Regions from separate parts of the Evansella cellulosilytica DSM 2522 genome, predicted to be linked through region 3. Evidence: a T-box and tRNA genes for the amino acid it is inferred to sense, from the RefSeq annotation. Region 3 holds a T-box; the other regions hold tRNA genes.

Region 1 (10,273 bases), 1.1 Mb from region 3:
TAATCTCCTCCTTATAGGCAATTAATACACATCCTTGTGGAAAATGTGTGTAAATCGCCCCCTTTTCCATGTTATACTCGAAAACATAAAAAAACTCATAAACATTGATATATCAACATTTATGAGTTAACTGGTTATTTTAATATTAACGTATATTATTTATATGGTACCGGTGGTCGGGGTCGAACCGACACTCCGTGAGGAACACGATTTTGAGTCGTGCGCGTCTGCCAATTCCGCCACACCGGCTAAAAAGCCTCATTGAATAGCTATAGCTTGTCTAATTTAAATGGTGCCGAGGGCCGGACTTGAACCGGCACGGTAGTCACCTACCGCAGGATTTTAAGTCCTGTGTGTCTGCCAATTCCACCACCCCGGCAGGACTTATTGCTAAAAAATATGCTATTCATGGAGGCGGCACCCGGATTCGAACCGGGGGATAAGGGTTTTGCAGACCCGTGCCTTACCACTTGGCTATGCCGCCAATAAATGGAGCGGAAGACGAGATTCGAACTCGCGACCCCCACCTTGGCAAGGTGGTGTTCTACCACTGAACTACTCCCGCAAAATAATGGCTGGGCTAGCAGGATTCGAACCTGCGCATGACGGAATCAAAATCCGTTGCCTTACCGCTTGGCTATAGCCCATTAAAAAATATGGGGCGGCTGATGGGAATCGAACCCACGAATGCCGGAACCACAATCCGGTGCGTTAACCACTTCGCCACAACCGCCATAATCTTCAGTTGTTATACTCTGGCAGGGGCAGTAGGAATCGAACCCACACTGGAGGTTTTGGAGACCTCTGTTCTACCGTTAAACTATGCCCCTAAAACGGTAGTAAAAATAAATGGTGGAGGGGGACGGATTCGAACCGCCGAACCCTGAGGGAGCGGATTTACAGTCCGCCGCGTTTAGCCACTTCGCTACCCCTCCGAGAGAGACAATTATTATGTTACAAAAAGTTTTAATAATAGTCAAGGGAAAAATTTAATTACTGGTGCTGGCCAGAGGACTTGAACCCCCAACCTACTGATTACAAGTCAGTTGCTCTACCAATTGAGCTAGGCCAGCAAATATAAAATGGTGGCTCGGGACGGAATCGAACCGCCGACACATGGATTTTCAGTCCATTGCTCTACCGACTGAGCTACCGAGCCATTTTCATTTGTACTCTAATACTTAATAAAAAATGGCGGTCCCGACGGGAATCGAACCCGCGATCTCCTGCGTGACAGGCAGGCATGTTAACCGCTACACCACGGGACCTAAATATTAGTACTTATTTTTTATAACAATGTTTGTTTATCTTCTGTTAAAAATTTGGTTGCGGGGGGCGGATTTGAACCACCGACCTTCGGGTTATGAGCCCGACGAGCTACCAGACTGCTCCACCCCGCGACGTTATAAAGATTACGGATGTTGTAATACTTTGTAGTTTCTTACTGTCTCTTCCTCTTCTAGCTACGCTTTGAAGTTTATGCGTCGAGACAACTCGTAGTTAATTCGACGATGTTCTGCTCGTTGCTCCACCCCGCGACGTTATAAAGATTACGGATGTTGTATTGAACTTTCACTTGATCTGTATTTAAAAACTGAATCATTATATCTCATACATTTGTAATGTATGTTCTCACAAATAATAATGTGAAGAAAAATTGATGGTGGAGGATGACGGGATCGAACCGCCGACCCCCTGCTTGTAAGGCAGGTGCTCTCCCAGCTGAGCTAATCCTCCGCAGCGTTGATGATGCTATTTCAGGGAAGTCCCTGTCTCTTCCTCTACTAGTAATGCTCTGTGGTTTTATCCGTCGAGACAACTCGTAGTTGTTTCAATGAAGTTTCGCTCGTAGCTGAGCTAATCCTCCGCAGTATCCGAATAATTAATTGGTGACCCGTACGGGATTCGAACCCGTGTTACCGCCGTGAAAGGGCGGTGTCTTAACCACTTGACCAACGGGCCAGATGTTTTTCTGGCGGAGAGCGAGGGATTTGAACCCTCGAGACGGCTCTAAACCGCCTACACGATTTCCAATCGTGCTCCTTCGGCCACTCGGACAGCTCTCCTTATGGCTCCACAGGTAGGACTCGAACCTACGACCGATCGGTTAACAGCCGATTGCTCTACCAACTGAGCTACTGTGGAATATAAGCGCCCAGCAACGTCCTACTTTCACAGGGGGAAACCCCCAACTATCATCGGCGCTGGAGAGCTTAACTACCGTGTTCGGCATGGGAACGGGTGTGACCTCTCCGCTATCGTCACTGGACTATTTATGAGAGTTTATCCTCTCAAAACTAGATAACATTTTCTGATTAAATGATCGTCTTAATAAAGTTTGGTTAAGCCCTCGATCGATTAGTATCTCTCAGCTTCACATGTCGCCATGCTTCCACATGAGACCTATCAACCTCATCATCTCTGAGGGATCTTACTCACTTACGTGATGGGAAATCTCATCTTGAGGGGGGCTTCATGCTTAGATGCTTTCAGCACTTATCCCTTCCACACGTAGCTACCCAGCTATGCTCCTGGCGGAACAACTGGTACACCAGCGGTGTGTCCATCCCGGTCCTCTCGTACTAAGGACAGCTCCTCTCAAATTTCCTACGCCTGCGACGGATAGGGACCGAACTGTCTCACGACGTTCTGAACCCAGCTCGCGTACCGCTTTAATGGGCGAACAGCCCAACCCTTGGGACCTACTTCAGCCCCAGGATGCGATGAGCCGACATCGAGGTGCCAAACCTCCCCGTCGATGTGGACTCTTGGGGGAGATTAGCCTGTTATCCCCAGGGTAGCTTTTATCCGTTGAGCGACGGCCCTTCCATACGGTGCCGCCGGATCACTAAGCCCGACTTTCGTCCCTGCTCGACCTGTATGTCTCGCAGTCAAGCTCCCTTATGCCTTTGCACTCTACGAATGATTTCCAACCATTCTGAGGGAACCTTTGGGCGCCTCCGTTACTTTTTAGGAGGCGACCGCCCCAGTCAAACTGCCCACCTGACACTGTCCCTGATCCGGATTACGGACCGAGGTTAGAATTCCAGTACAACCAGGGTAGTATCCCACCGACGCCTCCACCGAAGCTAGCGCTCCGGCTTCCAAGGCTCCTACCTATCCTGTACAAGTTGTACCAAAATCCAATATCAAGCTACAGTAAAGCTCCATGGGGTCTTTCCGTCCTGTCGCAGGTAACCTGCATCTTCACAGGTAATATAATTTCACCGGGTCTCTCGTTGAGACAGTGCCCAAATCGTTGCACCTTTCGTGCGGGTCGGAACTTACCCGACAAGGAATTTCGCTACCTTAGGACCGTTATAGTTACGGCCGCCGTTTACTGGGGCTTCAATTCAGAGCTTCTCCCGAAGGATAACCCCTCCTCTTAACCTTCCAGCACCGGGCAGGTGTCAGCCCCTATACTTCGCCTTACGGCTTGGCAGAGACCTGTGTTTTTGATAAACAGTCGTTTGGGCCTATTCACTGCGGCTCTCTCGGGCATACACCCTAATAGAGCACCCCTTCTCCCGAAGTTACGGGGTCATTTTGCCGAGTTCCTTAACGAGAGTTCTCCCGCGCGTCTTAGAATTCTCTTCCCGCCTACCTGTGTCGGTTTGCGGTACGGGCACCAGTCACCTCGCTAGAGGCTTTTCTTGGCAGTGTAGGATCAGGAACTTCGGTACTATAATTTCCCTCGCGATCACAGCTCAGCCTTATGACAAGCGGATTTGCCTACTTGTCAGCCTCACTGCTTCGACGCACATATCCATCAGTGCGCTTACCCTACCTTCCTGCGTCCCCCCGTTGCTCAAACGGTGACGTGGTGGTACAGGAATTTCAACCTGTTTGCCATCGCCTACGCCTTTCGGCCTCGGCTTAGGTCCCGACTTACCCTGAGCGGACGAGCCTTCCTCAGGAAACCTTAGGCTTTCGACGGAGGGGATTCTCACCCCTCTTTTCGCTACTCATACCGGCATTCTCACTTCCAAGCGCTCCACATGTCCTTCCGGTCATGCTTCAACGCCCTTGGAACGCTCCCCTACCACTGTCCGTAAGGACAATCCATAGCTTCGGTGATACGTTTAGCCCCGGTACATTTTCGGCGCAGAGTCACTCGACCAGTGAGCTATTACGCACTCTTTCAATGGTGGCTGCTTCTAAGCCAACATCCTGGTTGTCTAAGCAACTCCACATCCTTCTCCACTTAACGTATACTTTGGGACCTTAGCTGATGGTCTGGGCTGTTTCCCTCTTGACTACGGATCTTAGCACTCGCAGTCTGACTCCCGAGGATAAGTAAATGGCATTCGGAGTTTGACTGAATTCGGTAATCCTGTGGGGACCCCTAGTCCAATCAGTGCTCTACCTCCAATACTCTCACCTCGAGGCTAGCCCTAAAGCTATTTCGGGGAGAACCAGCTATTTCCGTGTTCGATTGGCATTTCACCCCTACCCACACCTCATCCCCGCACTTTTCAACGTGCGTGGGTTCGGGCCTCCATCCAGTGTTACCTGGACTTCACCCTGGACATGGGTAGATCACACGGTTTCGGGTCTACAACAACGTACTATGGCGCCCTATTCAGACTCGCTTTCGCTGCGGCTCCGTCTCTTCAACTTAACCTCGCACGTTATCGTAACTCGCCGGTTCATTCTACAAAAGGCACGCTGTCACCCATTAACGGGCTCCAACTACTTGTAGGCACACGGTTTCAGGATCTCTTTCACTCCCCTCCCGGGGTGCTTTTCACCTTTCCCTCACGGTACTGGTTCACTATCGGTCACTAGGGAGTATTTAGCCTTGGGAGATGGTCCTCCCGGATTCCGACGGGGTTTCACGTGTCCCGCCGTACTCAGGATACACTCCGGAGGAAACAACGTTTCGGCTACAGGGCTGTTACCTTGTCTCGCAGACCTTTCCAGATCGCTTCACCTACGCTGTTTCTTTGTAACTCCGTATGGAGTGTCCTACAACCCCAAGAGGCAAGCCTCTTGGTTTGGGCTAATTCCGTTTCGCTCGCCGCTACTCAGGAAATCGCATTTGCTTTCTCTTCCTCTGGGTACTAAGATGTTTCAGTTCCCCAGGTCTGCCTTCTCATACCCTATGTATTCAGGTATGGATACCATCCCATTACGGATGGTGGGTTCCCCCATTCGGAAATCTCCGGATCAAAGCTTACTTACAGCTCCCCGAAGCATATCGGTGTTCGTCCCGTCCTTCATCGGCTCCTAGTGCCAAGGCATTCACCGTGCGCCCTTTCTAGCTTAACCACTAAAAAGTGTGGCGTCTTACATTCGCCTTAACTAAGACACACAGTTGATTTCGTTAGAAGAATAGACTTCTATTGATATCTACTGGTGATCATTTAAATCAGTTTTTGTTATCTAGTTTTCAAAGGACAAATTCAAAACGCGTAAGCGTTCGAAATGTAAGTAAATGTGCTAAATCAGTTAAACCTGATACACACAACACTATATAATTGAAGGTTTAACCCTTCAAAACTAAACAAAAAGTCCAAAGCGAAGTTCAAAAGTAATGAGCTTTATGTTTCTACAGTTGTTGTAGAAAATAACTGCTCCTTAGAAAGGAGGTGATCCATCCCCACCTTCCGGTAGGGATACCTTGTTACGACTTCACCCCAATCATCTGTCCCACCTTCGGCGGCTGGCTCCAAAAGGTTACCTCACCGACTTCGGGTGTTACAAACTCTCGTGGTGTGACGGGCGGTGTGTACAAGGCCCGGGAACGTATTCACCGCGGCATGCTGATCCGCGATTACTAGCAATTCCGGCTTCATGCAGGCGAGTTGCAGCCTGCAATCCGAACTGAGAGTGGCTTTATGGGATTCGCTCGGCCTCGCGGCTTTGCTGCCCTTTGTACCACCCATTGTAGCACGTGTGTAGCCCAGGTCATAAGGGGCATGATGATTTGACGTCATCCCCACCTTCCTCCGGTTTGTCACCGGCAGTCACCTTAGAGTGCCCAACTGAATGCTGGCAACTAAGATCAAGGGTTGCGCTCGTTGCGGGACTTAACCCAACATCTCACGACACGAGCTGACGACAACCATGCACCACCTGTCACTCTGTCCCCCGAAGGGGAACGTCCTATCTCTAGGAGTGTCAGAGGATGTCAAGACCTGGTAAGGTTCTTCGCGTTGCTTCGAATTAAACCACATGCTCCACTGCTTGTGCGGGCCCCCGTCAATTCCTTTGAGTTTCAGCCTTGCGGCCGTACTCCCCAGGCGGAGTGCTTAATGTGTTAACTGCGGCACTAAGGGTATCGAAACCCCTAACACCTAGCACTCATCGTTTACGGCGTGGACTACCAGGGTATCTAATCCTGTTTGCTCCCCACGCTTTCGCGCCTCAGCGTCAGTTGTAGGCCAGAAAGTCGCCTTCGCCACTGGTGTTCCTCCACATATCTACGCATTTCACCGCTACACGTGGAATTCCACTTTCCTCTCCTACACTCAAGTCCCCCAGTTTCCAATGACCCTCCACGGTTGAACCGTGGGCTTTCACATCAGACTTAAGAGACCGCCTGCGCGCGCTTTACGCCCAATAATTCCGGACAACGCTTGCCCCCTACGTATTACCGCGGCTGCTGGCACGTAGTTAGCCGGGGCTTTCTGGTTAGGTACCGTCAAGGTGCCAACCTATTTGAATGGCACTTGTTCTTCCCTAACAACAGAACTTTACAATCCGAAGACCTTCATCGTTCACGCGGCGTTGCACCGTCAGGCTTTCGCCCATTGCGGATGATTCCCTACTGCTGCCTCCCGTAGGAGTCTGGACCGTGTCTCAGTTCCAGTGTGGCCGATCACCCTCTCAGGTCGGCTACGCATCGTTGCCTTGGTGAGCCATTACCTCACCAACTAGCTAATGCGCCGCGGGCCCATCTCACAGTGTTAGGATTGCTCCCAACTTTTACAATAGAACCATGCGGTTCCGTTGATCATCCGGTATTAGCTTCGGTTTCCCGGAGTTATCCCAGTCTGTAAGGCAGGTTGCCCACGTGTTACTCACCCGTCCGCCGCTGATCTCATAAGAGCAAGCTCTTAATTGATCCGCTCGACTTGCATGTATTAGGCACGCCGCCAGCGTTCGTCCTGAGCCAGGATCAAACTCTCCAAAAAATTGTTGAGTTCGATGTCTCTGACATCAAGCCAATTTTTGGCTAATTTTTAAATCTTATTGACGGGATATCCTTTCATCAATCGTATAAACGACTAATGTGTCTATCCCACTTCGCTTGGCTTTTTGTTTAGTTTTCAAAGGTCAAAACTTGATGTTGTTGTTTTTTTAGCAACTCTTATACTATATCAGAATAATAAATTACTGTCAACAACTTTTTAAAATTATTTTTTATCACTCGTTTTTAGCGACAAGTAATAATATATCAGATTCATTTTTGATCGTCAACATTTTTTTCAAAAGCATTGAATTAGTTCTTACGACGACTTTTAGTAATATATCATTTTCTTTTTTTAAAATCAACACTAAGTTTAAATAATTATCCGTTAGTTACAATGCTACAAAAACTTCATTTAAAAAAGCTATTCCATATAACCGAAATAGCTTTTACACATTATATCCTATTTTTACTTACTTCATAATAGCGATGGAATATATTTTTCCCTTTTGTTTCTACTTTAACGACATCTACGTAGCCTTTTTGAACAAGGTGTTCTAGCAAAATACTCACATCAAGTGAATAATCATCTATTCCTAACTCTTGTTTGATTTCTTCAATTGTCCAATACTTTTCCTTAGAAGACATTAAATCAATTAAGTGTGCACTACCGAGTTTGGTTTTAGATACTACTTCGAATTCGTTAGCCAATAATAGAAGTTCCAGTCTTTTTTCTATCGGCTCACTTCCAGTTACTAGTTCAGAGTATAACTTATATATTTCTGGTTCGATTTGTCTCACTTGCTCCCATACAGTAACCTCTGGGTGAAAACCATGTTCAATAATTGCAAGGCGACCTAAATGGTGAAGAGCATGAACTATTTGATTATAAGCATCTAAGTAATGCCCTTCATGAAATAGTGCCTTTCCATCTTTAAAGCGACGGATAAGTTTGGCAAATTCAACACCTGTTCTTACTTTACGTTCAGAATCAGGATAGTCCAGCATCTTTTTACGGAAGTTTTGGGTATATTCATTTCTATCAAATATTATTTTTCCATGAATGAGCCAATCCACCATTCTTCTATTTGTACTATTTAACAACCAATGATGTATTTGATCAGTTGTGACGAGGTGCATAGCTACTTTAGATCCATTATATGTATAATGTTTTGTTTCCCAAGAATTTTCGTTTTCTGAAACAATGACTAATAATAAGAAGTCAAAGTAATCCGTTTTACTATCAAATTTTGAACGTTGTTCTATATGAATAATACCTAATGTACTCTCATTACTAGAACGATCCTGGTAAAGTTGTCTCAATAAATCATCCATGAGAAAGTCCTCCTAAGTAAACAATATAAAATAATTCTTTAACATTAATGTTCGACAGTCCTATAAAAAAACCTTCAATTGTTGTTCGACATACCTTATTCTTAAATAGTAGACAAAGAAGAAAATATGCTATACTTTCTATCGTAGGAGGTTGTTTTATATGGGAGTAAAATATTCAAATAAAATTAATAAAATAAGAACTTTTGCTTTATTATTAATTTTTGCAGGGATCATCATTATGTATTTAGGCTTGTTTTTTCAAACGAGTCCATTCTTTATGACGCTTTTTATGATACTCGGCTTTTTTAGTATTATCGCTAGTGTCATTATTTATTTTTGGATTGGTATGCTATCATCGAAAGCTGTGCTCGTACAATGTCCAGGATGCGAAAAAGAAACAAAGATGTTAGGGCGGGTAGATGCATGCATGTATTGTAGCGAACCACTAACGTTAGACAAGTCTCTTGAAGGAAAAGAGTTTGATGAAAGCTATAACTCAAAAAAGAAATAATATTTATAGAAGAGAGGGAGACTCAAAAGGTTGGTTTTTACCTGTTGAGTCTCCCTCACACTTTTTTATGGCTTATAAAAGCTCAAATATTTTTTCATTAATAATCACGTCTTCTTCCACAGCTATCACCTTTTCTAAAACTGCAAAAAGAAAAAGCTGGGATTTACGAGTCGCCAGCTTAATGTTGGTGTTGTTTATTACACGTCGGGCAAAGTCCATAGATCTCCATTCTATGATCTCTTACCTTAAAGCTTGTAACATGCTCAGCCAACGTTTCTACCTCATCTAAACCTGGGTAGTGAAAGTCAACAATTTTACCGCAATCATCACAGATAACATGATAATGATCCGAAGTATTACTGTCGAACCTGCTGGAAGAGTCTCCATAAGTCAATTCTCTAACCAGTCCGACTTCTTTAAAAACACGTAAGTTGTTATAGACTGTTGCCACACTCATATTCGGAAATTTCCCCTCTAGTGCTTTATATATATCGTCAGCAGTAGGGTGAGATTTAGCATTAAACAAAAACTCTAAAATAGCATGGCGCTGTGGAGTCATACGAACCTTAGTACTTTTTAAAGAATGTAACGCCTCTTGAAGTCGATGGTTTTCCATTTTCTTCACCTCTTCCAAAAAACATTCTTACTTTATAATATTTATAAATAGTATACATAATGACATTATTTATTGTCAACGTAAACACCTTTGTTAATAATATATATATGTTATTAATGTTTAATTCGTATTTTTTAAAAATGGTAGACTCTCGTTTGCATTCATTACAAAGTAAGTAAATCGACTTTGACCGTCCTTTAACTTCCCCTTCTTTTTCTCAACGTCTAAACAAATTTGTTTCATGAGGTTCTGTAAGTCATTTACATCCTCATCTTTAATTCCAAAGAGAAACGTAGTGCTTCCTTTACGAAGAAATCCTCCTGAGCTTGCTAATTCAGTCATACGATATCCTTTTTCCTTCAGCTTCTCTTCCATATCATCGGCATAACGATCGTGTACAACACAAACCATTAATTTCATTCATTATCCCCCCAGAGGTTTAATTCTATTTCATTGCACATATTGTACTAATTTAACCAATATTATTTTTTACGTAATTGATAAAATGCTTGGTACCATTTTACCACCACCATAGCACGTATAGGAATATGTATTATGAAAAACATATCACGACAGATTCAGGAAACCGGGGAGATTGTTCTAACTTCAAGCGACTATTTATATAGTAGTAACGATTATTCTTTGTTCGAATAATAAAAAACCATTCACACCGCTA
Region 2 (10,273 bases), 340 kb from region 3:
ATCTTACTTCAGTAGAAATGATAGATTCATTTATTGCTAAAGTTTTAGGCGATGTTGTGGACATGTCTAATTTGATGGGGGCGAAAGTGGTATTAACAGGGATCCAACCGGCAGTTGCTATGACTTTAATAGATATGGGGATCATGTTAGAGGATGTACCTACTGCTTTGGACCTTGAACAAGGGTTGGAGAGACTCCAACTTGAATTGGAGGGGTGACCATGCAAGTCCAAACCCATGTGGATATACAAAGCGAGTGGGGAATAGTTGCTGCTAGACAGGCGGGGAGAAAACTCGCACGAGAGATCGGGTTTGGTTCCGTCGATCAAGCGAGAATCACAACAGCGATTTCAGAGCTAGCAAGGAACATATATCTATATGCAAAAAAAGGGCAGATTCACATCGAAGAAGTGATAGCTTCCAATAATAGAAAAGGAATAAAAGTTATTGCGGTTGATAAAGGACCGGGAATCAAAGATATAAGAAAAGTGATGGAGGATGGTTACACCACCTCTGGCGGCCTTGGTGCGGGACTTCCGGGAGTAAAACGTTTAATGGATGAATTCTCAATAGATTCGGAGATTAACAATGGGACAAAGATAACAGCGATCAAGTGGCTTCGATAGGAGGTGTTTGTTCTTTGGAGGAGACGAGACTTTCCATGTACCAATCATATAAGGAAATGCTAACTAGCTATATAAAAAGCAAGAGTGAACACGCCTTATATTCGGCGCAGCAATTTAGTAAAGAGATGATGGAAAAAGATATGTCACCAGAAGAAATGGTAAGTCTTCACTTATCTGTGTTTAAAGAAATTGTTGATGAACTCCCTGAAGAAGTGATAGCTTCATTTGATTTATTACTAGAGGTGATGATAGGTTACGGCTTAGCACATCAAGAGCATCTTAGCTTAAGAGATCGCCAAAGACAGCTTGATTCCGAGCTGGATGTCGCAGCTAGAATGCAAAAATCATTACTACCGAACGAACAAATTGAAGTAGATGCAGTTGATTTAGGAGTTGTAAGTGTTCCTGCAGGCAAAATGAGCGGTGACTACTATCATTATTTGTCAGATGAACATGGTAACATAGGCATAGCTGTCGCGGACGTCATTGGAAAAGGCGTTCCCGCGGCGATGTGTATGTCAATGATCAAATATGCTATGGATAGTTTACCAGAACAACGACTCCAGCCTGCAGCACTTTTAGAAAATTTAAACCGAGTTGTTGCCCGGAATATTGATAGTGATATGTTCATTACGATGGTGTATGGGACATATGCTCCGAGGGAACACCTTTTTTATTATGCAAGTGCAGGTCATGAACCAGGCTTTTTTTATGAAGCTGCCACTAACACCTTTGAAGATTTAAAGACGAAGGGCTTAGTGTTAGGAGTTTCCCCTAAAGTTCATTATAAGGAATTTTCTATCAATATGGAGCCTGGGGACTTTATTGTATTACTTTCCGATGGGGTAACGGAGTGTAGAATTCATGATCATTTTTTAGAACGGAGTCAAATTTCAAGCTTGATTGGTAAGTATAAACATTTACCAGCACAAGCAATTGCTGAAAATGTCTTCCGTGAGCTAGAAAAAATACAAGACTTTGAGTTAAAGGATGATTTTACACTTTTAATCTTACGAAGAAATGTTTAAGTTTAATTGAAAACGGGTAATTAAACTTAATGTATTCAATGGTAGGAGGGGAACTATGAATTTACAAGTTGATGTGAAGGATAAGGGACAAGCTAAAACTGTACATTTAAACGGAGAAGTTGATGTATATACAGCGGACAGTTTAAAAAAGGTTTTATTACCTTTAGCTGAAAAAAACAATGAAACGATCGTCGTCGATTTATCAAATGTAAATTATATTGATAGCACCGGGTTAGGAATTTTTATCGGTGCTTTAAAAGCAACAAATAAATCGGGGAGTCAGTTTAAAATAACAGGTGTGAATGCTCGAATTAAGCGTTTATTTAGTATTACGGGGTTAGATGAAGTGATCGATATTGACGCTGACCAAAGGGAAGGTGTGTGACGATGACTGAAGCAGCTGATAAGATTCAAATGAAAATACCAGCCAAACCTGAATATGTTGGTGTTGTAAGGTTAACTGTTTCAGGTATAGCAAATAGAATAGGCTGTAGCTATGATGATATTGAAGATATAAAAATCGCTGTTGCCGAGGCTTGTACAAATGTGGTAGAACACGCATATAAAGATACGGCGAGCGATCCAACCATACTTTTCTCATGTAGTATTTTTGAAGATAGACTTGAACTAGCAATTACAGACCGTGGTGGTGAAGTAGATGTCAGTAAGTTCCAAAATGGAAAAGGCCCTGTAAATGCTGACCAGCCTGTTGGTGATTTGAAGGAAGGGGGTCTCGGTCTTTTTCTCATTGAGACATTAATGGATAAGGTTGAAATTTCTAGCACCTCAGGCGTTACAATTGTGATGACAAAGTTTCTTCAAAGAGACGAGGTGGAACTAAATGAAGACAGAATCTCAACAGAAGTCCCGAAACAATAAAGAACAAGTACTACAATGGATTGCTGAGTATCAAAGTACAGGAAATAAAGAAATCCAAACAAAGCTTGTTCTCGAATTCGAGAGTCTTGTTCATGCCCTTGCAAGAAAGTTTTCAAGGGGGCAGCGGCATGACGAAGACTTAATCCAAGTTGGGATGATTGGTTTACTCGCGGCTATCCGCCGTTTTGACCCAACAATCGGGAAGAGCTTTGAGTCTTTTGCTGTTCCAACGATCATCGGTGAAATTAAACGCTTTATTAGAGATAAAACATGGAGTGTACACGTTCCTAGGCGAATTAAAGAAATGGGACCGAAAGTGAAAAATGCGGTAGATACACTTACAACACAGTTACAACGCTCACCAAAGGTGGAGGAGATTGCAGCTCATATTGATGCCTCTGAAGAAGAAGTGCTTGAAACAATGGAAATGGGTAAAAGCTACCAAGCACTTTCAGTAGATCGTTCCATTGAAGCAGACGATGAAGGTAGTGCAGTAACTTTGTTAGATTTAGTCGGTTCCACTGAGGGTGGTTATGAGAAAACGGATCAGCAGATGCTGTTAGAGAAAGCTTTCACAGTGTTGTCGGATAGAGAAAAACAAATCTTGCATTTAACCTATTTTGAAAACCTAAGTCAGAAGGATACCGGTGAAAAACTCGGGATATCACAAATGCATGTTTCGAGGTTACAAAGAAGAGCATTACAAAAGCTTAGGGAATCGCTAAAGGTTGAGGCGACGGAGTGTCTTTAAATGATACAGCATCACAAACTTAATGGAGTGGAAATCAGCACATATACTAAGGCGAAAAAAGGTAATTGGTGTTCAGGAGACTCCTTTTATACTAATGAAACGGAAGACTATATCATATGTGCAATTGCAGATGGATTAGGAAGCGGTGAAGATGCGAGAGAATCGTCTTCGGCTGCAATAAACTTAATTACAGAATACCACCGGTTAGAATTAGATGATTTAATGGCAATGTGTAACAACGTCCTCTGGAATAAAAGAGGTGCTGTTGTTGCAATTTTAAAAATATATAAGCATGATCGCTCAATCGTATATTGTAATGTAGGGAATATAGGATGCCACTTTTATACACCATCAGGTAAATTAACTAGACCGATTCCTTCAAGAGGCTATTTATCTGGTAAAAAGCAAAAATTTAGGATACAGCGAATGAATTTCGAACAGGGAATGTCTTTTGTGCTTTATTCAGATGGATTATTATTCACACCTTTTTTTCATAGCTATTTTAGCAATTTGGACTCTCCAAAAGGTGCCATAGAACAAGTGTTACAAACAATGGAAAATTCAGATGATGATACGACTATTGTAATAGGAAAAATAATCGATTAATATGGTGCCGTGTCCGCATCTATAAGCCTATAACAAGATTATCGAACTTGTTATAGGTTCTTTACTATGCTTTTTAAAGGTAAAAAACTATTTTCCAACCGGTAAAAATGTACTGTTGTGGAAACTGAGCAGTGAGGCTTTGGATAATACGCAAATTGATTACGCTAGTTGATTTGGAATTGGATATCTACTGTGTAATCGTGCATTTTAATAGGCTTTCAAGTATAATCAGGTTGGTAAAGGAAAACTAATACGGAAGTTTGTTATAACGGTATGGAGGCTAGTTGTTATGAAATGGACTGAACAAAATGATTCGATATTATCAATAGTGACAAAAGAACTTCAATTAAAGAAAGATCGTGTAAAAAGTGTTATTGAACTCTCCGAGGATGGTAATACAGTTCCATTTATTGCGAGGTATCGTAAAGAGCTAACAGGTGGTTTGGACGAAGAGCAGATACGTAGCATATTAGATGCGTGGAATTATGCGACTAATTTAGCGAATCGTAAGGAAGAGGTCATTCGCTTAATAGAAGAGCAAGGGAAGTTAACAGAAGAACTAAGAGAAAACATTGAAAAGTCTACAAAGCTCCAAGAGGTGGAAGATTTATATAGACCGTATAAACAAAAACGACGTACGAAAGCTACGGTGGCGAAGGAAAAAGGATTAGAGCCTTTAGCGATGTGGTTATTTTCATTACCTAACGAAGGTGAGATTGAAAACGAAGCAGAAAAGTATGTTAATGAAGAAAAAGAAATTCACTCTATAGAAGACGCACTTCAAGGTGCAAGAGATATTATTAGTGAATACATATCCGACGATGCGGAAATTAGAAAAAAGATCCGTCAAATGACATATCAAAACGGCAAAATAACTTCTGAGAAAAAAGCGAAGGCAGAGGATGAAAAAGAAGTATTTCAAATGTACTATGAATACTCCGAGGAGGTAAGTAAAATTGTCCCTCATAGAGTATTGGCTTTAAACAGAGGTGAAAGTGAAGGTGTCCTCAAAGTATCGATTGAACCACCAAGAGATAAAATTATTGCTTGGTTAACGAGATTCGTTATGAAAGACAAAATGACAATTGCTAAAGAGCAAGTAATCATCTCTATTGAAGATGGTTATAAGCGACTGATAGAGCCTTCAATAGAACGTGAACTAAGAAATGAAGTGACAGAAAAAGCAGAGGAACAAGCGATTCATATTTTTTCTGAGAACTTAAGGAACCTTTTATTACAACCGCCTTTAAAGGACCGTATTATACTAGGAGTCGATCCGGCTTACCGAACAGGCTGTAAGCTAGCGGTAGTGAATGAAACAGGGAAAATGTTAGCGATTGATGTTATTTATCCTACTCCACCGCGTAACGAAGTTGATCAAGCGATGAAAAAAGTAAAAGAATATATAGAAAAATATAATGTTGAAATGATCGCGATTGGAAATGGGACAGCATCTCGTGAAACTGAACAATTTATTGTAAATACAATAAAGGAAGTAGATAAGCAGTTATTTTACTTAATTGTGAATGAGGCAGGCGCGAGTGTATACTCTGCATCAAAGCTTGCGAAGGAAGAATTTCCAGATTTACAAGTAGAGGAAAGAAGTGCGGTTTCCATTGCGCGCCGTATTCAGGATCCTCTTGCTGAGCTTGTGAAAATAGATCCGAAGTCTGTTGGGGTAGGACAATATCAGCATGATGTTACACAATCAAAGCTAAACGATTCGTTAACATTCGTAGTTGAAACAGTAGTAAATAAAGTGGGAGTTAATGTAAATACTGCCTCAGCTTCATTATTACAATATGTATCTGGCTTATCCAAAGCAGTCGCTAATAATATTGTGAAGCAGCGTGAAGAGGAAGGGAAGTACACGAACCGTGCTAAATTGAAGAAGGTTCCGAGACTTGGAGCGAAAACATATGAGCAATGTATCGGTTTCTTAAGGGTCATCGATGGTGATGAACCGTTAGATAAAACAGGAATTCATCCAGAGAGTTATAAAGTGACGAAGGAGATTATGCGTTACTTAGATATGACAAAGGATGATTTAGGAACGGAAGAAGCGAAGAAAAAAATTGATGCAGTCGAAATCAATGAATTAGCAGATAAATTTGATATAGGTGTGCCCACATTAAAGGATATTTTAGATGCGCTAACGAGACCTGGGCGTGATCCACGTGATGACGTACCGAAACCGTTGTTAAAAACGGATGTTTTAACGATGGAGGATCTATCTGCTGGCATGGAACTTCAAGGTACTGTGCGAAACGTTGTTGACTTTGGTGCGTTCGTTGACATTGGTGTTAAACAGGACGGCCTCGTACACATATCTAAGCTAGCTAATAAATATGTAAAGCACCCAATGGAAGTCGTATCCGTTGGTGATGTCGTTACAGTGTGGGTGGACGATGTTGATAGTAAAAAGGGAAGAATTGCTTTAACGATGTTAGAGCCAGCAAAGCAAATTAAAGAATAACTATATATACTGTAAAACATGGTGGTTGACTCAAAGGCGATTTTACCTAGTGGATCAACCGACGATGTTCGGATCCGGTAAGTCACTGAGGAAAGACGAGTCTTAAAGTGGTTGCGCTATGAGGGGAGTTAATATTAAGGCTCTTCATAGTTTACGGGACTCTCATATTATCACATCATATAATAGGAAATGATCTCTTTCCTTAGATGCGGAAATATAGACTTCGCTCAAAACTGATTATTGAAATATAAAAAGGGTGACTCAAAGTAGAAAAAAATTTTGAGTCACCCCTTTTTGAATTTATATTAAGTATACATTAAATTCATACTTCATTTTGCTTTTGAGAAGACGTTGGGATTGTCTTTTTATAATAAAACCAACATTGATTTAAGAGCCTTACCTGCCTCATGTCTTTTTGTTGATAGGCTTCCTTCAGTTGCCTTTGAAGCCAAGAAGGCATATATACTCACTCCTTTCAGTGACATAGCTAAACATGTATTATTAATACCATATGCTGTACGGTTTGTCTTTGTTATCATTTTTTTTATGGAAAAATAATGTTTGATCGTTGTTTTGATGTTGTAGAGGTGAACAAATAAAGATAAGATAGTAAAAAAATGAGCGGTAGGGGATTGGTATGACGAACAAGGAACTTCAGGAGTTAGTGGAGACAATATCAGAGGAGTACTTTTATAAACCATTTAAACATAAAGCCTTTTTTAATTCCCGTTTACGTACTTCGGGAGGGAGATATTCTTTATCTACACACGATATTGAGATTAATCCAAAGCAAATGGAGCATTTCGGAATAGAGGAACTAACGAAGATAATCAAGCACGAACTTTGCCACTACCATTTACATATTGAAGGAAAAGGATATATGCACAAAGATGCCGATTTTAAAACATTGTTGAAAAAGGTAGGGGGTTCTAGATTCTGCAAAACAATTCCTAACCCCCGCCAGCGATCATCGAAAATACATGTATACGCTTGTACAAAATGCAATATATCATTCAAAAGAAAAAGACGGTTCAACACTGAAAAGTATGTTTGTGGCGGTTGCAAAGGGAGGATAAAACTGGTAAAAACAATTTCTTGATTAAATATTGACGTTAAAAAATAACTGTGGTAAATTATAAAAAGTCGCCGAAAGACGAGCTTTAAAAATTATATGATGATCACTTGACTTTTCAAGACGCATTGATTATAATTTTAAAAGTCCTTTCTTAAAAAATATTCCACAGTAGCTCAGTTGGTAGAGCAATCGGCTGTTAACCGATCGGTCGTAGGTTCGAGTCCTACCTGTGGAGCCATTTTTTTTGGAGAAGTACCCAAGTGGCTGAAGGGGCGCCCCTGCTAAGGGTGTAGGTCGTGTAAGCGGCGCGAGGGTTCAAATCCCTCCTTCTCCGCCAGAACTTCTTATAAAATGGCCCGTTGGTCAAGTGGTTAAGACACCGCCCTTTCACGGCGGTAACACGGGTTCGAATCCCGTACGGGTCACCATTTTAAAAAATACAATTCACCTACTATATGGAGGATTAGCTCAGCTGGGAGAGCACCTGCCTTACAAGCAGGGGGTCGGCGGTTCGATCCCGTCATCCTCCACCATATTTAGAAAAAAACGCTTCGTTTTATGTGGCGTGTTTTTATTTCTTAAGACAATATTTGGTCCCGTGGTGTAGCGGTTAACATGCCTGCCTGTCACGCAGGAGATCGCGGGTTCGATTCCCGTCGGGACCGCCATAATAACTGTATATACTATTGTTTGCGTTAGCGGGTGTGGCGGAACTGGCAGACGCGCTAGACTTAGGATCTAGTGCCTTCGGGCGTGGGGGTTCGACTCCCTTCACCCGCACCAATTTGTAAATTGGTATACACGCTTACGATAATACACGAAAAAATCAATTAATTATCATTGACATGAGTTATTGTTTGCTGTATAGTAGTATTCCTGTCCGTTAAAGGTATTCACTTTAACGCGGTCGTGGCGGAACGGCAGACGCGCTAGGTTGAGGGCCTAGTGGGGGTTAACCCCGTGGAGGTTCAAATCCTCTCGACCGCACCAAATGTATAAAATGCGCCCGTAGCTCAATTGGATAGAGCGTTTGACTACGGATCAAGAGGTTAGGGGTTCGACTCCTCTCGGGCGCGCCATAATAAATGAAATATACTATATATCGGGAAGTGGCTCAGCTTGGTAGAGCACCTGGTTTGGGACCAGGGGGTCGCAGGTTCAAATCCTGTCTTCCCGACCATCTTTACTAAATAACTGTTATACAAGAAAAATGCGGGTGTAGTTTAGTGGTAAAACCTCAGCCACGAGCGTTTACATCGTCGAATTATCTACGAGTTGTCTCGACGGATTCACCTCAAAGCGAAGCTAGAAGAGGAAGAGACATGTAAGACGGATTTAGAAAAACAAGAACAATATAAAAAATATGCGGGTGTAGTTTAGTGGTAAAACCTCAGCCTTCCAAGCTGATGTCGTGAGTTCGATTCTCATCACCCGCTCCAAAAATTTCCTCTTGCAATTGATGAATAACTAATGTTATAGTATAAAAGTTGCTTGAGGGCCTGTAGCTCAGCTGGTTAGAGCGCACGCCTGATAAGCGTGAGGTCGGTGGTTCGAGTCCACTCAGGCCCACCATATCATTTTGACCTTTGAAAACTAAACAAAAAGCCAAGCGAAGTGGGATAGACACATTAGTCGTATATACGATTGATGAAAGGATATCCCGTCAATAAGATTTAAAAATTAGCCAAAATTTGGCTTGATGTCAGAGACATCGAACTCAACAATTTTTTGGAGAGTTTGATCCTGGCTCAGGACGAACGCTGGCGGCGTGCCTAATACATGCAAGTCGAGCGGATCAATTAAGAGCTTGCTCTTATGAGATCAGCGGCGGACGGGTGAGTAACACGTGGGCAACCTGCCTTACAGACTGGGATAACTCCGGGAAACCGAAGCTAATACCGGATGATCAACGGAACCGCATGGTTCTATTGTAAAAGTTGGGAGTAATCCTAACACTGTGAGATGGGCCCGCGGCGCATTAGCTAGTTGGTGAGGTAATGGCTCACCAAGGCAACGATGCGTAGCCGACCTGAGAGGGTGATCGGCCACACTGGAACTGAGACACGGTCCAGACTCCTACGGGAGGCAGCAGTAGGGAATCATCCGCAATGGGCGAAAGCCTGACGGTGCAACGCCGCGTGAACGATGAAGGTCTTCGGATTGTAAAGTTCTGTTGTTAGGGAAGAACAAGTGCCATTCAAATAGGTTGGCACCTTGACGGTACCTAACCAGAAAGCCCCGGCTAACTACGTGCCAGCAGCCGCGGTAATACGTAGGGGGCAAGCGTTGTCCGGAATTATTGGGCGTAAAGCGCGCGCAGGCGGTCTCTTAAGTCTGATGTGAAAGCCCACGGCTCAACCGTGGAGGGTCATTGGAAACTGGGGGACTTGAGTGTAGGAGAGGAAAGTGGAATTCCACGTGTAGCGGTGAAATGCGTAGATATGTGGAGGAACACCAGTGGCGAAGGCGACTTTCTGGCCTACAACTGACGCTGAGGCGCGAAAGCGTGGGGAGCAAACAGGATTAGATACCCTGGTAGTCCACGCCGTAAACGATGAGTGCTAGGTGTTAGGGGTTTCGATACCCTTAGTGCCGCAGTTAACACATTAAGCACTCCGCCTGGGGAGTACGGCCGCAAGGCTGAAACTCAAAGGAATTGACGGGGGCCCGCACAAGCAGTGGAGCATGTGGTTTAATTCGAAGCAACGCGAAGAACCTTACCAGGTCTTGACATCCTCTGACACTCCTAGAGATAGGACGTTCCCCTTCGGGGGACAGAGTGACAGGTGGTGCATGGTTGTCGTCAGCTCGTGTCGTGAGATGTTGGGTTAAG
Region 3 (10,273 bases):
TATATTCCTTCTCTCTTAAAGAAAGAAAAGTTGCTCGAATGAGCCTCGTTAATGTTGGCCAGGCGGTAAGTGCAATTACAGCAATAAAAATCACTATTGTGGTCCTTTCGAGTATTGCAACTACCGTTAAAACTAAGAGCATAAATGGCATGATCATCATTAAATCAGTAATCCTCATAATAATGCCATCTATTTTCCCTCCATAGAAACCTGCAATAGAACCTAATATGACTCCAATAACTACCGTAAAGAACATCGCAAAAAATCCAATTGTTAAAGAAACTCTTGAACCATGAACGAGCCTAGAAAAGTTATCTCTTCCGGAGCTATCTGTCCCTAGCCAGTTTTCACTACTTGCCTTCGCTTCTACATTATATCTTTCACTAGCCCTCGGATCGTGTGTCGCAATTTGATCTGCGAATATAGCAACGATAACGAAAAATAATAATATAAATATTCCAGCTATGGCTAATTTATTTTTTAGAAAACGACGCATCGCTAACTGAAAAGGACTTAAGCTTTTTTCAGGCTGTTCATTTACCTCAGGTGTTGGATCCATTTTGTTTTGTATTTGTGTTTGCATTAGCTCTCACCTCAATCGTAACGAATGCGCGGATCTACAATGGCGTAGAAAATGTCCGCTAATAAATTTCCAACAAGAATTGTTACCGCAAGAATTAAGTTAATGGCCATTATTACGGGGTAATCCCGATTCGTAATGGCGTTTAGAAACAATGTACCTAAACCAGGATAATTAAAAATTCGTTCTGTAATGATTGCACCACTTAATAACGTACCGAACTCTAAACCAAGTAAAGTTATGATTGGTATAAGAGCATTTCTCAATGTATGTTTATAAAGAACCGATTCATTACTAAGCCCTTTTGCTTTGGCTGTCCGTATAAAGTCACTACCTTTGACTTCTAATACTTCCGTTCGCATATACCTCATATATGCAGCTGTACTGGCTAGTCCCAACGTTAAACCAGGTAATACAAGGTGTCTTAATTTGTCAATGAAGAGCTCAAACCCGCTCAAGCCAATAGCCGATGTTGTACCTTGCGCAGGGAACCATCCCAAGGTCAAGGCAAATACATAGATCGCTAACAACCCTGCAAAAAAGTTGGGTGTTGCCAGACCTAAAAAGGCAAAGGTCGTAGCTCCATAATCAAAAAGTGAATATTTTCTATTCGCGGAATAAATACCTATCGGGATAGCTATTGCCAAGGTTACAGCTAAAGCGAATATTGAGAGGTAAAACGTATTCCATATTCTAGCCTGTATCAATTCCATTACACTTCTACCAGTATACTGTAGTGAATCTCCAAAATTTCCTTGTGCAACTGAAGTCAACCATCTCCAATACTGTACAGGAATAGGATCATTCAAACCAAGCGCTTCTCTTCTTTCCTCATAGACAGCTGGGTCAATATTCGGGTCAACTCTTTCACCCGACAACGGGTCACCTGGTGCCGCCATAGCAAGTGCAAACACTAAAACAGTGACAAGAAATAGCATTGGAATGAATTGAAGTATACGCCGCGCTATATATTTATGCATTCATCATTCCTCCTAAAAAATAAAAACAAGTGCACGGCACATACCGTGCACTGTTTTCACCTTATTACGACATTAGTTTTATTCTGCTAATTCCCATAAATAAGAATCAGTGTAAATACCTGCAGGGTACTCTTTTACATTTTGTAACGCTGCATTGTAAGCATAAATATTATCATTTGAATACAAGAATACTTGTGGAACTTGCTCAGACATATGAGCTGCCCAATCAGAATACGCTTGTTTTCTATAGTCTTGGTCAAATGCTTCTGGTGCTTGGATACCTGCTCTGATTAACTCATCACTTACAGGATCATTCCAACGAGTGTAGTTATATGGTGCAGTTGATAACCATAGTGCAGATGGATCTGGGTCAGCTGCCGATAAACTCCATCCAGCTAAATATAAATCCCAATCGTGATCATCTTCCTCAACTAAGTCGAAGTGAGGACCAGCTTCACGTGGCTGTCTTAAGTTAACTTTAATACCTACAGCTTCTAAGTCTTCTTGAATAATCGGTGCAGAACGCTCACGAATTTGGTTACCAGTAGGGTAGTCAAGATTTAATACCCACTCGTTTCCGTCTGGATCTTCACGGAATCCGTCACCAGTTACATCAACGTATCCAGCTTCATCTAATAATGCTTCTGCAGTTTCAGGGCTATACTCATAAGGGTTTACAGCACTTTCGTCAAATGCCCAAGATGCTTCTGGGAAGTTTGCATTTAACACTGTACCCATTCCGTGTAATAAACCTTCTACAATACCTTCACGATCAATTGCATAAACGACTGCTTGACGTACACGTACATCAGCTACTTTTTCATTTTCAATCCAGTTATCTGGGTCAATAACTCCGTTTTCTACATCCTCAGATGTTCTGTGGTGTAATTTAAAGCCCATATATTGATATCCAAAATCTTGGAACACATAAGTGTTAATATGATCTAACGCATCAACTGAACCAAAGTCTGCTGGCGGAACACCATTAGGTGCAGCGATCATATCGATATCACCATTTCCAAGTAAACCTGGCATTACTGACTGCTCGATAACTCTCCAAGTAATACTAGCAAGACCTGGCTCACCTTTCCAGTAGTCATCATAAGCTGTTAAAACGTATTGCTCTCCTTCAAGCATATCTGTTAATTGGAAAGGACCAGTACCGATGATTTCACCTGCATTTCTAGATGCAGAGTAATCAGGCATTTCTAAAACTGGAACATCGCCAAATACGTGCTCAGGAACGATAATAAATGCAGCATCAAAAACAGCGTTAATGTTTGTATCTGTATAAGTAAATTTAACTGTAAGTGGGTCTATAGCTTCAACTGACTCAAGGTCAGATACGTAGTTTGTACGTACACCACCTGCAGCAACATAATCCTCATCCATTAGTGTTTCATAAGTGAATACAACGTCAGCAGAAGTAAATGGTTCACCATCATGCCAAGTCACACCATCATTTAAAGTAAATGTAATTTCAGTGTAATCGTCGTTAATTTCCCAGCTCTCTGCTAAAGATGGCTCCCAATCTAGGTTTTCATCTAATCTAGCTAGTGCTTCATGTGTGAAATCTAAGATATTTGCTTCATATGCATCAGAATAAAATAATGGGTTAAACTGATGCCCAGGAGCAGAATACATACCTGCTACAATTGAGCCTCTCTCACCAGAATCTTCTGTAGCATCGTCTCCATTTTCATCTACCTCTTCTGTTTCATCATCAACATCTCCACCTGCTTCATCGTCGCTTCCGCAAGCTGCTATTACTAGCATGAATGCTAAAGATACAATTAGCATAAGCCAAAATTTACTGAATTTCATTGTTCATTTACCCCCTTAGTTTGTTGGAAAATTCTAAAAATAATAATTATGCAAGATTACGGTTCCCTTTCCCGCCCTCACCTCCTTAAAAGTGATTGTTTTAACCTACTTTTCTGTTGTATATAAGTGGCAAGCCACATACTGCCCATTACCTTGTTCAGTTAACTCTGGTAATTCTACCTTACATCGATCATGGACCTCTGGACATCTCGTATGGAAAGGACAACCTGAAGGTGGATTCGAAGGACTTGGCAACTCACCTTTTAACGTAATCTTCTCACGTTTCCTTTGTACATCTGGAATTGGTACTGCAGATAAAAGCGCCTGTGTATAAGGATGCAACGGTTTTGCAAACAAATCATCCTTAGGTGAAATTTCAGCGATTTTCCCTAAATACATAACAGCTATCCGGTCACTTATGTGCTTAACAACACTTAGATCATGCGCAATAAATAAATAAGTCAAATTAAAGTCATCTTGTAAATCTTCCATTAAATTCAATACTTGAGATTGTACTGACACGTCTAATGCAGAAACGGGTTCATCACCAATAATGAGCTTTGGATTTAATGTTAATGATCTTGCAATACCAATCCTTTGCCTTTGTCCTCCTGAAAACTCATGTGGGTATTTATTTCTCGCTTCAGGTGGCAACCCTACTTTTTCAAGTAAATCTAGCACTTTTTCTTTTCTCTCCGCACTATTTAAGATTTTCTGAACGATCATTGGCTCTTCAATGATTTCGCCAACGCTCATTCTCGGATTAAGTGAAGCAAAGGGATCTTGGAAAACCATTTGCATATCTTTTCGGTAAGGCCTCATTTTGCGATTACTAAGTTTGGAAATATCATCTCCTTCAAAAATGATGTTTCCTTCTGTTGGATCTAATAGTCGCAAAATTGTTCTACCTAAAGTAGATTTACCAGATCCGGACTCACCTACAATTCCTAATGTTTCCCCTTTATATAAATCAAAAGAGACATCGTCTACAGCTTTTACATGACCGATCGTTCGCTGCAGAACACCACCTTTTATAGGAAAATATTTTTTTAGATTTTGTACTTCTAGTAATTTTTCTCTCTCAGCCAACTAAGACCCCTCCTTAATCCTCATAGAGATAACATCTGACTTTATGATTAGCTTCCGTCTCTAAGAGATCAGGATTTGCTTCATTGCATTTGTCCATAACATGTTTACATCTTTGAGCAAATCGACAACCCTTTGGAAAACGATGTGCAGGTAAAACCGAACCTGGAATTGATTCTAGTCTTTCTACATCTGAATCTATATTTGGAATACTAGCTAATAGACCATTTGTATAAGGATGCTTTGGATTAGTAAATAACTCTTGAACCGTTGCTTCCTCAACAACCTGACCACCATACATAACTAATACTCTATCTGATACTTCTGCTACTACGCCTAAATCGTGTGTAATAAGTAGTATGGAAGACTCAAACTTTTCTTTCATTTCAACCATTAAATCTAGGATTTGTGCTTGTATCGTAACATCTAACGCTGTTGTTGGTTCATCTGCAATAAGTAGTTTTGGATCACACGACATTGCTATTGCAATCATGACTCGTTGTCTCATACCACCTGACAATTGATGCGGGTACTCATGAACAATTTCTTCAGCTCTAGCAAAACCAACAAGCTTTAGCAGATCAATAGACTTCTTTAATGCTTCCTTCTTCTTCATTTTCTTATGTTTCATTAGTGTTTCAGAGATTTGATTACCAATCGTAAAAACAGGATTTAATGAAGTCATCGGTTCTTGGAATATCATTCCAATGTCATTCCCTCTAACTTTTCTCATTTCTTTATCAGAGAGCTTTAATAGATCTTTTCCATCAAGCTCAATAGATCCTTCTACGATTTTTCCAGGAGGTGATGGAATTAACCTCATAATAGATAATGAAGTAATACTTTTTCCACTTCCTGATTCACCTACTATTGCAAGAGTTTCACCCTTTTTTACAGAGAAGTCTACACCATCTACAGCTTTGGCAACTTTATTACCTTCCATGTAAAAGTATGTTTTTAAACCCTTTACCTCTAAAAGTTGTTGTTCGTTTGTTTTTTGCTTAACTTCACTTTTAAGATCTTGCTCTTGCATTCTGCCACCCCATTTATTCTCAAAATCATCTGAAAATTTTATATTCGGAAAATACTTTTAATTTTCTTTGATAATTTATACATTAATGAGTAATTGAAATTTTATTTTACAATCTCTCACTAGTATTCAGTGATTTTTCTCTCAGTTTTATAAAAAATAATTTACCATAGAATAAATAATAAGTATATAGTTTTCTAAAAATTATTTCTTTTTAAAAAACTTCGCAATCCGAAACTTTCTGAAAACTTTTAATATTTATTCATTGGTATTGTACTATTTTTAAATAATACACGTTATTTATGCATTTATATTCATTTTTACTTATAAAAAATGAATATAAATAAATCAAAATTGTCAGAATTTCTCACAGAGATTTTTTAAAGTCTTTTGACAAAAGGTTTTTACCTTTTTTCATTATCTATTTTTCTATAATAGTAGACATTTTTTTGAAAGCGTTTACTTTTTGTTATGTATTTCACATGCAAAAAAAACAGTCTCACTATAAAATATAGTTTGACTGTTTTTTTATTATTATTTTGAAATTACTTCTTTTCCACCCATATATGGTTTTAATACGTCTGGTATTTTTACACTCCCATCTGGTTGCTGATAGTTTTCTAAAATTGCAGCAACTGTACGACCGATCGCTAATCCAGAACCATTTAATGTATGAACAAACTCTGCTTTTCCTTTAATATCACGCTTAAATCGGATATTCGCTCGTCTTGCTTGAAATGCCTCAAAGTTACTACAAGAAGAAATTTCACGATAAGCATTATTACTAGGGATCCATACTTCTATGTCATACTTTTTAGCTGCAGTAAATCCTAAATCACCTGTACACATGTTTAATACACGATATGGTAGTTTTAATAGTTGTAGAACCTTTTCTGCTTGAGATGTTAATTGTTCTAATTGCTCATATGATTCCTCTGGCTTTACAAAACGCACAAGCTCCACTTTATTAAACTGGTGCTGTCGGATAAGCCCTCTTGTATCTCTTCCAGCAGATCCTGCTTCAGATCTAAAACAAGCACTAAATGCCGTATACGCTTTTGGGAGTTCTTCAGCCTGCATAATTTCATCACGATGTAGATTCGTTACTGGCACCTCAGCTGTCGGTATTAAGAAATACTCTTCTTCACGGATTTTAAATGCATCCTCTTCAAACTTTGGCAATTGTCCGGTCCCGGTCATACTATCTCTGTTGACCATATAAGGAGGTAATATTTCTTCATAGCCATGTTCATCTTGGTGTAAATCCATCATAAAATTAATTAATGCTCTTTCTAAACGAGCACCTAACCCTTTATAAAAAACAAATCTACTTCCCGTCACTTTTGCGGCTCTCTCAAAATCAAGAATTCCTAAATTAGTAGCGATATCCCAATGTGCTTGATGTTCAAAATCAAACGCTGGTACCTCTCCCCATTTTCTAACTTCCTCATTTTCATCCTCAGTTGCACCAATTGGGGCACTTTCATGAGGTATATTTGGAATGGAGAGTAATATTTGTGACAATGTGCTATCTACTTCTCTTAGCTTGTCATCTAACTCCTTTACCTTTGTTGATACATCCTTCATTTCCTTAATTAAGTCATCTGCATTCTTTTTTTCTCTTTTTAACTGAGATATTTCTTGCGAGACCGTATTTCTCCTATTTTTTAAATCTTCTACTTCCTGAATAAGCTGTCTACGTGTCTCATCTAATTCACCAAAGCGATCTAACTCAGATATATCCTCATTGCGATGCTCTAGCTTTGCCTTCACTTCATCAAAACTAGAACGAAGTAGTTTTACATCCAACATTTGTAAATTCCTCCTTAAAATTTATGTAAAAATATAAAAAACTCCCGTCCCCATATAAGGGACGAGAGTTAACCCGCGTTGCCACCCTAGTTAAAGTATATATCATATACCTTCACTTTAAATCGGATAACGGCCGATTACCGAAATTGCCTACTAGTTGTTCAACAATTTGCTCTAGGATGGATTCACAAATATGTCCTACCGATTCACAGCACCCATCGGCTCTCTGAAAGCACAGTACTTGTTACTATTTCCTGTCATCACTCGTATATGATAAAATGTATTACTTATTTTAACCGAACTTACAAAAGATAATCAAGTAGGAACAACAATATTTCTCACCATATTAACGAAGTATTGATGCATACGAACATCGTCCGTTAATTCTGGATGATAGGAGCAAGCCAGAAATGGGCCTTGTCTAGCTGCCACAATTTCGCCTTCGTACTCAGCAAGTACTTCGACATCTTTACCTACTTCAACAATAATTGGTGCACGAATGAATACACCTTGTACATCATCGCCAATGCCTTTTACCTTTAATAAAGCCTCGAAACTTTCACGCTGTCTACCAAATGCATTTCTTTCCACTTTCATATCCATTAATGCAATATGTGGTTCTGCATGTCCAACAAGCTCTTTAGCCATAAGGATAGCACCTGCACAAGTTCCGAAAATAGGCTTTCCATTTTTACCGAAATCTTTTAGTGGCTCATAAAAACCATATTTATTTATAAGCCTTCGCATCGTTGTGCTTTCGCCACCAGGGAAAACAAGGCCATCTATATCCTCTAACTGTTCTACTTTTTTTACGATAACAACATTGACATCATTAGCTTCAATAGCCTGTACATGCTCTCTTACTGCCCCTTGTAGGGCTAAAACTCCTATGTTTATCATGGTGTGTTACTCCTCTCCATGCAATATCAGATCAGAAATTACCAACCACGCTCTTGCATACGATCTTTTTGTTCTAAAGTAGAAATTTCAATTCCCTTCATAGCTGTTCCTAAATTTTTCGAAAGTTCAGCAATGAGCGCATAGTCTTCGTAATGTGTTGTTGCTTCTACAATTGCTCTTGCAAACTTAGCTGGGTTATCGGACTTGAATATACCAGAACCAACAAATACACCATCAGCACCTAGTTGCATCATTAATGCAGCATCAGCAGGAGTCGCTACTCCACCAGCAGCAAAGTTAACTACAGGGAGCTTACCATTTTCTTTAATGTTTAATAGTACTTCAAATGGAGAACCTGTATTTTTAGCATATGTCATAATTTCGTCTACTGACATGTTAATTACTTCTTTAATTTGAGACTGCATCATACGCATATGACGTACAGCTTCTACGATATTCCCTGTACCAGGCTCACCTTTTGTACGAATCATCGATGCACCTTCTGCAATTCTACGAGAAGCTTCACCAATATCACGCGCACCACATACGAACGGTACTGTGTAGTCACGCTTATATAAATGATATACTTCATCTGCAGGTGTTAAAACTTCACTTTCATCAATGTAGTCTACACCCATAGCTTCTAATACACGTGCTTCAACAATATGACCAATACGTGCTTTTGCCATTACTGGAATTGTCACTGCATTTTGTACTTCTTCAACAATTGTAGGGTCAGCCATCCGTGCAACTCCTCCAGCAGCACGGATATCAGAAGGAACACGTTCTAGTGCCATTACTGCCACTGCGCCAGCTTCTTCTGCAATTTTAGCTTGTTCTGCATTAACAACGTCCATAATAACGCCGCCTTTTTGCATTTCAGCCATACCACGTTTTACTCGATCAGTACCAACTTGCTTTTCCATTATATAAATCCCCCTTAGGTATTCTTTTGGATGTTTTATGAATATCCAATATAATTTTGATTCCTTACTTATTATAACGTTAATTTCTAGTATTTCGATAGGAATCTTCACTGATTAGCAAAAATTTTCGATTTTTTATTGCATACATGTTTTATTTTATTCCAATTATAAGAAAAATAAAGATGATTGTTATAATAAAAATTTTTTCGTAATGTCTTAGATATTCTTCCTATATTTCTACCTTTTAAAAAAAGTGGAGAATGTCTCCACTTTCATCCTTATTCAGAACCGCCACCTAACGCGTTAACAATTGAATTCCATAAGCCTGAAAAGAAGTCTCCTATCCCTCTCATCGTTAATGAAAACCAACCAGCTTTTTCTACAGCTTCATTCGTTACGATGTCTACTGTTCGTGCAGAAGCTCCATTACCAAGTAAATATTCTTCCTCACCATCACCGACATATTCAACAACCAATTGACCGATGACAGTATTAGCTTCTATCGGCGCTATTAAACGACCTTCACTGTCAAAAAGTTCATCATCTTCATTAAATACAACAGAGTATTGATAAGATTCCTCATCGTTTCGATGAACGAATGCCGATACTGCATCTGTTGTTGAGATACTAACTACATCTTCTTTTCCTTTTACAACAGGGATTTCTTCAAATCCTTCAATTGTCATATTCTCAGGATATAACTCAACTCTTGAGAAGTTATTAAAACCATATTCCATTAACTTTCTCGTTTCATCATACCTTGCTAAATCGTCTTCGGGTCTTGATGTTAAAGGTCGAGGTAACCCCATAACAACAGTAATTAAACGTCGACCATTTTTTACTGCAGTTCCTGTAAAACATGCTCCAGCAGCAGTTGTAGTACCTGTTTTTAATCCATCAGCGTACTCGTAAAAATGACCTCGTCCCTCAAGCATCTTATTCCAGTTTGGCATGACAATCGCATCTTCCGTACCCTCTTTAAAAGTCATCTCTGGAATACTTGCCGTTTCTAACACCTCAGGATAATCATTTAATAAGTGGTATGCCAACGTTGCTGTTGCTCTTGCAGACATAAAGTTATCATCATCGATTTCTGTTCCACTTGGCCGATTTTCCAATAAAACTGAGTTCGGTA

The links. The T-box of region 3 lies ahead of serS (serine--tRNA ligase). A T-box ahead of a tRNA ligase gene usually reads a tRNA of that ligase, here a tRNA-Ser.
Region 1: it has a tRNA-Ser gene. The T-box ahead of serS (serine--tRNA ligase) is inferred to sense a tRNA for this amino acid. The anticodon was not compared.
Region 2: it has a tRNA-Ser gene. The T-box ahead of serS (serine--tRNA ligase) is inferred to sense a tRNA for this amino acid. The anticodon was not compared.

What each region holds. Positions count from the first base shown of each region.
Region 1 is NC_014829.1:1,103,525-1,113,797, reverse strand. It holds tRNA gene BCELL_RS05125 (tRNA-Leu) at 165-249, opposite strand; tRNA gene BCELL_RS05120 (tRNA-Leu) at 291-379, opposite strand; tRNA gene BCELL_RS05115 (tRNA-Cys) at 410-484, opposite strand; tRNA gene BCELL_RS05110 (tRNA-Gly) at 491-565, opposite strand; tRNA gene BCELL_RS05105 (tRNA-Gln) at 573-647, opposite strand; tRNA gene BCELL_RS05100 (tRNA-His) at 658-733, opposite strand; tRNA gene BCELL_RS05095 (tRNA-Trp) at 757-830, opposite strand; tRNA gene BCELL_RS05090 (tRNA-Tyr) at 851-935, opposite strand; tRNA gene BCELL_RS05085 (tRNA-Thr) at 998-1,073, opposite strand; tRNA gene BCELL_RS05080 (tRNA-Phe) at 1,084-1,159, opposite strand; tRNA gene BCELL_RS05075 (tRNA-Asp) at 1,193-1,268, opposite strand; tRNA gene BCELL_RS05070 (tRNA-Met) at 1,324-1,400, opposite strand; tRNA gene BCELL_RS05065 (tRNA-Val) at 1,662-1,737, opposite strand; tRNA gene BCELL_RS05060 (tRNA-Glu) at 1,888-1,962, opposite strand; tRNA gene BCELL_RS05055 (tRNA-Ser) at 1,974-2,066, opposite strand; tRNA gene BCELL_RS05050 (tRNA-Asn) at 2,070-2,145, opposite strand; rRNA gene rrf (5S ribosomal RNA) at 2,154-2,269, opposite strand; rRNA gene BCELL_RS05040 (23S ribosomal RNA) at 2,339-5,271, opposite strand; rRNA gene BCELL_RS05035 (16S ribosomal RNA) at 5,585-7,139, opposite strand; gene BCELL_RS05030 (nucleotidyltransferase-like protein) at 7,592-8,470, opposite strand; gene BCELL_RS05025 (YgzB family protein) at 8,631-8,981, shown strand; gene perR (peroxide-responsive transcriptional repressor PerR) at 9,160-9,597, opposite strand; gene BCELL_RS05015 (cyclic-di-AMP receptor) at 9,718-10,017, opposite strand.
Region 2 is NC_014829.1:365,805-376,077, forward strand. It holds gene BCELL_RS01815 (STAS domain-containing protein) at 1-218, shown strand, start outside; gene BCELL_RS01820 (anti-sigma regulatory factor) at 221-625, shown strand; gene BCELL_RS01825 (PP2C family protein-serine/threonine phosphatase) at 640-1,653, shown strand; gene BCELL_RS01830 (anti-sigma factor antagonist) at 1,709-2,038, shown strand; gene rsbW (anti-sigma B factor RsbW) at 2,041-2,532, shown strand; gene sigB (RNA polymerase sigma factor SigB) at 2,495-3,283, shown strand; gene BCELL_RS01845 (SpoIIE family protein phosphatase) at 3,284-3,889, shown strand; gene BCELL_RS01850 (Tex family protein) at 4,179-6,365, shown strand; gene cmpA (cortex morphogenetic protein CmpA) at 6,688-6,825, opposite strand; gene BCELL_RS01855 (SprT family protein) at 7,003-7,464, shown strand; tRNA gene BCELL_RS01860 (tRNA-Asn) at 7,603-7,678, shown strand; tRNA gene BCELL_RS01865 (tRNA-Ser) at 7,687-7,777, shown strand; tRNA gene BCELL_RS01870 (tRNA-Glu) at 7,794-7,868, shown strand; tRNA gene BCELL_RS01875 (tRNA-Val) at 7,898-7,973, shown strand; tRNA gene BCELL_RS01880 (tRNA-Asp) at 8,033-8,108, shown strand; tRNA gene BCELL_RS01885 (tRNA-Leu) at 8,139-8,223, shown strand; tRNA gene BCELL_RS01890 (tRNA-Leu) at 8,344-8,430, shown strand; tRNA gene BCELL_RS01895 (tRNA-Arg) at 8,443-8,519, shown strand; tRNA gene BCELL_RS01900 (tRNA-Pro) at 8,544-8,620, shown strand; tRNA gene BCELL_RS01905 (tRNA-Gly) at 8,806-8,879, shown strand; tRNA gene BCELL_RS01910 (tRNA-Ile) at 8,936-9,012, shown strand; rRNA gene BCELL_RS01915 (16S ribosomal RNA) at 9,166-10,273, shown strand, end outside.
Region 3 is NC_014829.1:23,021-33,293, reverse strand. It holds gene opp4C (oligopeptide ABC transporter permease) at 1-583, opposite strand, end outside; gene BCELL_RS00115 (ABC transporter permease) at 595-1,560, opposite strand; gene BCELL_RS00110 (ABC transporter substrate-binding protein) at 1,639-3,384, opposite strand; gene BCELL_RS00105 (ABC transporter ATP-binding protein) at 3,490-4,473, opposite strand; gene BCELL_RS00100 (ABC transporter ATP-binding protein) at 4,487-5,503, opposite strand; gene serS (serine--tRNA ligase) at 6,035-7,312, opposite strand; T-box leader at 7,367-7,582, opposite strand; gene pdxT (pyridoxal 5'-phosphate synthase glutaminase subunit PdxT) at 7,628-8,212, opposite strand; gene pdxS (pyridoxal 5'-phosphate synthase lyase subunit PdxS) at 8,251-9,138, opposite strand; gene BCELL_RS00080 (D-alanyl-D-alanine carboxypeptidase family protein) at 9,417-10,273, opposite strand, start outside.